3 regions of the Bradyrhizobium sp. 4 genome follow, and region 1 is predicted to be linked to each of the others. Evidence: predicted binding sites of a transcription regulator. Region 1 holds the regulator's gene; each other region holds the start of a gene.
What was found. The regulator LexA, encoded in region 1, represses DNA repair genes until DNA is damaged. The targets are predictions, from matches to a motif close to TGTTCNNNNTGTGTTCNG.
Positions count from the first base shown of each region.

Region 2: the regulator LexA is predicted to act here: its motif matches at 1,902-1,919, upstream of rmuC (DNA recombination protein RmuC).
Region 3: the regulator LexA is predicted to act here: its motif matches at 1,568-1,585, upstream of uvrA (excinuclease ABC subunit UvrA).

Region 1 covers NZ_CP064686.1:4,248,557-4,251,532, reverse strand. The annotation lists gene IVB45_RS19940 (hypothetical protein) at 1-218, opposite strand, end outside; gene lexA (transcriptional repressor LexA) at 782-1,483, opposite strand; gene glp (gephyrin-like molybdotransferase Glp) at 1,660-2,871, opposite strand.
Region 2 covers NZ_CP064686.1:7,194,064-7,197,039, reverse strand. The annotation lists gene IVB45_RS34545 (MFS transporter) at 1-45, opposite strand, end outside; gene IVB45_RS34540 (GIY-YIG nuclease family protein) at 234-536, opposite strand; gene rmuC (DNA recombination protein RmuC) at 671-1,870, opposite strand; gene def (peptide deformylase) at 2,042-2,566, shown strand; gene fmt (methionyl-tRNA formyltransferase) at 2,701-2,976, shown strand, end outside.
Region 3 covers NZ_CP064686.1:4,143,508-4,146,483, forward strand. The annotation lists gene IVB45_RS19415 (outer membrane beta-barrel protein) at 1-481, shown strand, start outside; gene IVB45_RS19420 (outer membrane protein) at 714-1,403, shown strand; gene uvrA (excinuclease ABC subunit UvrA) at 1,681-2,976, shown strand, end outside.

The DNA of each region.
Region 1 (2,976 bases):
ACGCGGGAATTGATGGTGCGCGTCCAGATCCAGCGATTGTCGTAGCGAACGTCGTCGGCGAAGGCGAGCTCCGTTCCCGGCAGCAGGCAGACGGCAACAGACGGATCGGCTGCCGAGGCGAAGCCGCGCGTCGAGGTGCCGCGGAAGCTTGTCGTGACGATCGTCTCGCCGACTTCGGCGGGGCGCGACGCGACGGCATGTAGGCTGTAGTCACACATCGGGTGCTCCTCATGCTGGGATAGCAACCCGCGTCTCTTCGAGGCGCAGGCCTCTATCAGAGTGGAAGCACGAACGCTCTGCTTGGTTGTGGGCAAATCTGCGGCTGCGTTCCGCAAGCCGCGATCACATTATCTTTCCCGCATTCAATAGGAACAAAGCCTGCTACGATGCATTCGGGAGGCGCGTGTCCGAATGTTGCCAGCCCGGATATTGCCGACTTGGCTGCAACGGTTGCTCGATCGCATTCCGCACGTTGCGGACGATCGCTGGCCGCCATTTCCTCGAACACTTGAGCCGCGCAGCGGTGCTGCTTCGTGGGCATCGCGAGGAGCCAGCGCCGGAGGAGGGGCCGGATAGTCTGTGCAGAACCAGAAAGACTATCCAGCCGGAGCGGAAGATGATCCGCTCCAATCTCTGACCGGCGATACCGATCGGAAGCGCGCGAGGCGCCAAGCACCTCCAGTATGAAGTACTCCCCGGTATCAAGGACGCCAGGTATCAAGGACGCCCGGTATCAAGGACGCCCGGTATCAAGGACGCCCGGTATCAAGGACGCCCGGTATCAGTACTTCCGGTAAAGCCCGATCAGCTTGCCCTGAATCTTCACCCGGTTAGGCGGCAGGATACGGACCTCATAGGCCGCGTTGGCGGGCTCGAGCGCGATCGAGGCGCCGCGCCGGCGGAAGCGCTTCAGCGTGGCTTCCTCGTCGTCGATCAGCGCCACCACGATGTCGCCGGTATCGGCGCTCTCGTTGCGCTGAATCAACGCCATGTCGCCGTCGAGGATGCCGGCCTCGACCATGGAATCACCGCGCACTTCGAGCGCGTAATGCTCGCCCGAGCCGAGCATGTCAGGCGGTACGCTGATAGTATGGCTGCGGGTCTGCAACGCCTCGATCGGCGTGCCGGCCGCGATGCGACCCATCACCGGCACCGCGACGGGACGTTCGCCCTCGTCCGCGGGCAGGCTGGAGCTCGCGCGCACCTTGCCGAGATTGCCCTCGATGACGCTCGGCGTGAAGCCGCGGCGGCTGCCTGCGGCTGCCTGGAGCTCCGGCAGCTTGATGACTTCAATCGCACGGGCGCGGTTGGGCAGGCGTCGGATAAAGCCACGCTCCTCGAGCGCCGTGATCAGGCGATGGATGCCCGACTTCGAGCGCAGGTCGAGCGCATCCTTCATCTCGTCGAAGGAGGGCGGTACGCCGCTTTCCTTCAGACGTTCACTGATGAACCGCAGAAGCTCGTATTGTTTGCGCGTTAACATCTCGACCAAAGTCCCCCGGTTGATGTCGTCCGATTCCGAGACGCTGAATTCGGCAATATGCCGCTACATGCTCGAAACAAATCATGAACGGACACTATATGTTCGATACATGTTCCGCAACTGCTTAATTTACCGTGAACAGAGCAAAGTTGGCGGAACGCGCATTGCCGGGGCGCTCAGACAGGGAGCCGCAACACTTCGCAAGCCGTGCCGGCTTCGGCCTTCGGCGCGAACGGTGCGCGCACGAGAAGTGCCTGCGCTGCAGCGAGATTCGCAAGCAGCGAAGAGTCCTGATGATTGACGGGAAGAACGACGCGTGTGCCATCGTCGCGCTCCTCCAGATGCGCGCGCAGATAGTCCTCGCGCTGGTCGTTGGCGCTGACGTCGCGGCCGAGCACGGCGCGCTCACGGCGATGGTGAATCACTGAACGGCCCGACAGGGCACGAATCAGCGGCACCATGAACAGGAAAGCGCACACGTAGGACGACACGGGATTGCCCGGCAGACCGATCACGCCCATTGCGCCGAGCCGCCCGTGCATCATCGGCTTGCCTGGCCGCATCGCGATCTTCCAGAACGCCATCGCGATGCCTTCGTCCCGCAGTGCCTGCTGGACCAGATCGTGGTCGCCGACCGATGCGCCTCCGGTCGTGATCAGGATGTCGGCGCCGCTCTCACGGGCGCGGCGGATGCCGGCGGTGGTGGCCTCCAGCGTGTCGGCGGAAATACCGAGGTCGATGGTCTCGGCGCCTTCGCTGCGGGCGAGCGCGTGCAGGGCGTAGCCGTTGGAATAGACGATCTGGCCGTGGCCGGGCGTGCTGCCCGGCATCACCAGTTCGTCGCCGGTGGCGAGAATCGCGACCTTCGGACGCCCGCAAACGGCAAGGTGCGGATGATTCATCCCGGCGGCGAGCGCGAGGTCGCGCTCGGTGAGACGGCTTCCCTTGCGCAGGAGCACGTCGTCCTCGCGGAAATCGACGCCGGCGGGGCGAATGTGCCGACCGGCGATCGCGGCTTCCTTGATCGTGATACGCTTGCCGGCGGCGACGGTGTCCTCCTGGATCACGACGGCGTCCGCGCCACCGGGAACGACGCCGCCGGTGAAGATCCGCACGGCCTCGCCGGCGCCGACCATCCCCGCGAACGGTCGGCCCGCCGCGACTTCGCCGATGATGGTGAGCTCCGAATCGATCGTCGCGGCATCGGCCGCTCGCACCGCGTAGCCGTCCATCGCCGACATCGCCTGCGGCGGCTGCGTGCGCCGCGCCGCGACGTCACGCGCGAGCACGCGATGGTAGGCCTGGTCGAGGGAGATCATTTCTTCCGGCAGCGGCTCTGCACCCGCCAGCACCGCGGCAAGCGCGTCGGAAACTGGCATCAAGGCCACGGCGAAAACTCCTGCTCGGCACGTTCGGGCGAATGTTCCGCACGTCTTCTAGCCGAGCGCGGGCGCAGAGGCAAAACAGCCGAGCGGGTGCAGTCATCCCACCGC
Region 2 (2,976 bases), 2.9 Mb from region 1:
GGCCGTGCCGGGGCCGGCAGTCGAGGTCGCGTCGGGTGCGGTCATGGGGTGGTGTTAGCAGATTCTGGCGGCCACAAGTGAGGTGTCGCTCCTGCCAGCCAAAGAGGAGGTGTCGTCGCCCCCTCCGCTGTCATCGTCCGCGAAGGCGGACGATCCAGTACCCACCAGCATTTCGGTTCAATCGCGGCCGCCGCGGCGTACTGGATGCCCCGCCTTCGCGGGGCATGACGGACTCATGGTGGGCCGGCTATCCCGGGATAAAGGTCGTTCCATTTCGGATTGCTCTTCTCAATCAATCGAACCTTCCAGGCCCTGTTCCACTTTTTCAGCCGCTTCTCCCTTTTGATAGCATTCTCGGGATCGTCGAACTGCTCGAAATAGACGAGCCTTGCGACATCGTACTTCTCCGTAAAGCTCTCGATGACCTTGGACTTATGTTCCGCCACGCGACGAATGAGATCATTGGTCACGCCGATGTACAGCGTTCCGCCGATTTTGCTGGCGAGGATGTAAACGTAGTAGTGGCGTGTGCCCAACTGCTACCTCTCCCTCCGCTGTCATCGTCCGCGAAGGCGGACGATCCAGTAATCACCAGCGTCCCGGTTCAATCATGACTGCCGCGGCGTACTGGATGCCCCGCCTTCGCGGGGCATGACAGTGTGCCACAATCTCACTCCCCCGCCTGGAGCTTCCGCGGGAACAGTTCGGCAGCGCCGGTCGCTACGAGATGCGGCGCTTCCGGCGCATCGCTCTTGCTGAAATCGAGCTCCTCGATGCGCCCGGCGCGTTTCTCGATCTTGTCGGCGGAGATCAGCACCTGCCGCACGTCCTCGTTGGCGTCGGCAAAATGCTTCTGGAGCTTCAGCACGCGATCGCGCAGGCGGCCGAGGTCGTCGCCGAGCTTGATCACCTCGGTGCGGATCTGGTCGGCGGCGTCGCGCATGCGCGCGTCCTTCATGATCTGCTGCATCACCTGGATCGCCAGCATCAAAAGCGACGGCGACACCAGCACGACACGGGCGCGATACGCCTTCTGGATGACGTCGTCGAAACCGTCGTGGATCTCGGCGTAGACCGATTCCGACGGCACGAACATCAGCGCCATGTCCTGGGTCTCGCCGGCGACGAGATATTTCTCGGCGATGTCGCTGACATGCTTCATGACATCGCCGCGCAGCCGCTGCGTGGCGATGCGCTTCTCCTCGTCGGTGCGCGCGTCATGCAGCGCGGTCATCGCTTCCAGCGGAAACTTCGCGTCGATGCAGAGTGGCCGCTGGTCGGGCAGGAATACGACGCAGTCCGGACGCTTGCCGGTCGAGAGCGTGAACTGGAACTCGTAGGCGCCCTTCGGCAGACCATCCTGGACGATCGCTTCCATCCGCGCCTGACCGAAGGCGCCGCGCGACTGCTTGTTGGCGAGCACATCGCGCAGGGTCGTCACCTGCGTGGTGAGGTCGGTGAGGTTCTTGTGCGCGCTATCGATGATGCCGAGCCGCTCGTGCAGCGCGCGCAGGCTCTCCATGGTGTTGCGGGTGGTGTGCTCCATGGACTGGCCGACGCGGTGGGTCACCGAATCCAGCCGCTCGTTGACCGCGCGTGCCATGTCGGCCTGGCGGCCGGCCAGCGTCTGGGTCATGGCGTCGACCCGCCCCGAAGCCTCGCTCTGGGCATGCAGCATCTGGCTGATGCGCTCCTCGAGTTCGTCGGCGCGGATGGCGTTGGCCATCGCGAGTTCCGCCCCGCGCCGCCCGGAGCGCGCGATCACGACGGCGATCACCACCATCAGGATGAGGACCAGGGCACCGAAGCCGATCAGCGCGTCCACGGTGCGCACCGGCCAGTCGCCGAGCATGAAAATGATCTCGTTCATGCCCCTGCTTCTAGCCGATTCGCTCGGCCGCACGAACGAATAGCGAACATTTAGGGTAAATGCCCCGTTAAATTTTATGGTTAACGAAACCTGAAGTTTTATGGTTAGCGGAGGGTTAACGGGGTTCCGGGCCGGATTGACCGCATCGGGCGCGCGGCTTAAATCGCGGCCATGGCCCTCAGAGAAATCATCATCCTGCCCGACAAGCAGCTGCGTCTGGTCTCCAAGCCGATCGAGAAGGTCACGCCGGAGATCCGCAAGCTTGCCGACGACATGTTCGAGACCATGTACGACGCGCCCGGGATCGGGCTCGCGGCGATCCAGGTCGCGCGGCCGTTGCGGCTGATCACCATGGACCTCGCCAAGCCCGACCAGGACGGCGAGACCAAGCCCGAGCCGCGCGTCTTCATCAATCCGGAAATCATCGCCTCCTCCGAGGACCTGTCTGTCTATGAGGAAGGCTGCCTGTCGATCCCCGAATATTACGAGGAGGTCGAGCGTCCCGCGAAGGTGCGGGTGCGCTACATCGATCTGGACGGCAAGGTGCACGAGGAGGACGCCGAAGGCCTCTACGCCACCTGCATCCAGCACGAGATCGACCATCTCAACGGCGTCCTGTTCGTCGACTATCTGTCCAAGCTCAAGCGCGACCGCGTGATCAAGAAGTTCGAGAAAGCCGCCAAGCGCGCGGAGTGAGCCGGGTTCTCTCTCGTCCTCATGGCCGGGCTTGACCCGGCCATCCACGCCTTGCTTGCTTTGTCGCCAAGACCGTGGATGCCCGGGACAAGCCCGGGCATGACGGAGAAACAAGCCTTACCGAGCGCCGCCACATGCCCCTCCGCCTGATCTTCATGGGCACGCCCGATTTCTCCGTGCCGACGCTGCTCGAGCTCGTCGCGCACGGCCACGAGATCGTGGCCGTGTATACGCGCGCGCCCAAGCCCGGCGGCCGGCGCGGCCTGCAATTGCAGCCGACCCCGGTGGAAGAGGCCGCGCGAAAGCTTGGCGTGCCCGTGCTGACGCCGAAGACGTTGAAAACGCCGGAGGCGCTGGAAGAATTCCGCGCCTTCGACGCCGATGCCGCCGTCGTCGTCGCCTATGGCATG
Region 3 (2,976 bases), 110 kb from region 1:
TCTCGAAGGCCAAGGCAACTGGGCCGACTTCCGGGGCGACAATGTGAGCACCCTCTTCCCGGGTACCGCTTTGGTGACGGGTGATCGCAACCGTTCCCGCATCGACGCTTTCGGCCTCATCACCGGTCAGGTCGGTTACGCCTGGAACAACGTGCTGTTCTACGTGAAGGGCGGCGCCGCCGTCGTCGGCGACAAGTACGACATCTACGCTGCTACAGGTACGCCCGGCGCGGGCGCGCTCCTGGCTTCGGCGCGGGAGACTCGCTGGGGTGGTACGGTCGGGGCCGGTCTGGAGTTCGGCTTCGCCCCGAACTGGTCGTTGGGCTTTGAGTACGACCACATCTTCCTTGGCGATCGCACGATCGGCTTCACAACGCCCCCGGGTGGGGTCTTCGGCAGCGACCGGATTCGGCAGGACGTCGACATGGGCCTCGTCCGCCTGAACTATCGCTGGGGCGGTCCGGTGATCGCGAGGTACTGATCGAACTGACATCCATCAAAGCAAGGCCGGCCTCGCGCCGGCCTTTTTCGTTCCTGTTCCCATGGGGGAACCAAAGGTCAGTAATTGCACCATTTTCAGGCCGCTGTGGCTTTCCAGTGACACAACTTGCGGCTTCAATGGTGTAAGTACGGCCTCAGTTGGGCAAGTGAGTCCGATGCCCTTCCTTATCGTGGAAGGCACAATCAGAAACTGGGACTGGGATTAGTTGAAAATGAAAAAGGTTTTGTTGGCTTCGGCCTGTTTGTTCGCTCTCGCTGCCCCGGCTTCGGCCGCTGATCTCGCGGCGCGCCCCTACACCAAGGCTCCGGTGGCCATGGCTTCGGTCTACAACTGGACCGGCTTCTACCTCGGTGTTGTCGGTGGCGGCGCCTGGGAAAATTCCTCGACCGACCCGAAGATGAAGGGCGGCTTCGTCGGCGGTACCGCCGGCTACAACTGGCAGACCGGCAATGTCGTGTTCGGCATCGAGGCCGATGGTGCCTGGGCTGACGTCAGCGCGTCGGTCACCGGCCCCGTTGCCGTCCCCGGCTTCGGCCTCGTCAGCACCACCCTCAGCTCGAAGACCGATGCGATGGGCACCGTGCGCGGCCGCATCGGCTACGCCGTCAACAACGTCCTGTTCTACGGCACCGGTGGTTACGCCTGGATCGACAACAAGCTCAGCATCAGCGCGCTCGGCGTGACCGTTTCCGACAGCAAGTGGCACTCCGGCTGGACCGTCGGTGCGGGCGTCGAAGCGTTCTTCGCTCCGCAGTGGTCGGTCAAGGGCGAGTACCTCTTTCGCAGCCTCGGCGGCGAGACCTACTTCTCGGGCGCCCTGCCCACCGGCACGCTCGAGTTTCACACCGTGCAGGTCGGCGTGAACTATCACTTCGGGGGCCCGATCGTCGCGAAGTACTGATCTTCGCTATCGACGCCATCGTGTTACGAAAGGCCGGCCTCGCGCCGGCCTTTTTGTTTGCCGGGCACGTTACTGCGCAGTTCCACCCGCCCTGCTCCTGCCAGATGCCGCCAGCGTGCCAACAATCGGTTGACGATTCGCAAACGCCACTGGAAATCCGTCCCCGTTCTTCCTACGTTCGCTCACATACCCATCGGCGCCGATCCCGGTTCCGGGCGAAGCGCGCCTATTCAGTTGGCGCGATCGCGCGCTTTTGGATTCCCTGAGGACCACCAGGATGGATGAAGTGATCAAGGCGAAGCGCCAACAACAGAACGCGGGATCAAACCTGCGCGCAATAACGATCCGTGGCGCGCGCGAGCACAACCTCAAGAACGTCGACGTCGAGATTCCCCGCGACAAGCTGGTGGTGTTCACGGGGCTGTCAGGCTCCGGCAAATCCTCGCTCGCCTTCGACACCATCTACGCCGAGGGCCAGCGCCGCTACGTCGAATCGCTGTCGGCCTATGCCCGCCAGTTCCTGGAGATGATGCAGAAGCCTGATGTCGACCAGATCGACGGCCTGTCCCCGGCGATCTCGATCGAGCAGAAGACGACGTCGAAGAACCCGCGCTCCACCGTCGGCACGGTGACCGAAATCTACGACTACATGCGCCTGCTGTGGGCGCGCGTCGGCGTTCCCTATTCGCCCGCCACCGGCCTGCCGATCGAGAGCCAGACCGTCTCGCAGATGGTCGACCGCGTGCTGGCGTTGCCCGAGGGCTCGCGCCTCTATCTGCTCGCGCCGGTCGTGCGTGGCCGCAAGGGCGAGTACCGCAAAGAGCTCGCCGAATGGCTCAAGAAGGGCTTTCAGCGCGTCAAGATCGACGGCGCCTTCCATGAGCTCGCGGAAGCGCCTGTGCTCGACAAGAAATTCCCGCACGACATCGACGTCGTGGTCGACCGCATCGTGGTGCGCGCCGACATCGGCCAGCGCCTCGCCGAAAGCTTCGAGACCGCGCTGAAGCTCGCCGAGGGCCTCGCCGTCATCGAATTCGCGGACGCGCCGGCTACAGCAGCACCCGCGGAGGAGAAAAAGAAGACCGCAAAGATCCACGACAAGAGCGGCCCCGAGCGCATGCTGTTCTCGGAAAAATTCGCCTGTCCGGTCTCCGGCTTCACCATCCCAGAGATCGAGCCGCGCCTGTTCTCGTTCAACAATCCCTATGGCGCCTGCCCCGCCTGCGGCGGCCTCGGTGTCGAGCAGCATGTCGACGAAGACCTCGTCATTCCCGACAAGGAGCTCGCCATCGGCAAGGGCGCGATCGCGCCCTGGGCCAAATCCTCGTCGCCCTATTACATTCAGACGCTGACTGCGCTCGGCAAGCACTACAAGTTCACGCTGACCACCAAATGGAAGGATCTGCCCAAGAAGACGCAGAACGCGATCCTGCATGGCTCCGGCGAGGACGAGATCAAGTTCTCCTATGAGGACGGCGTCCGCTCCTACGACACCAAGAAGCCGTTCGAAGGCGTCGTCACCAACATCAACCGCCGCTATCGCGAGACCGAGAGCGAGTGGGCGCGCGAGGAG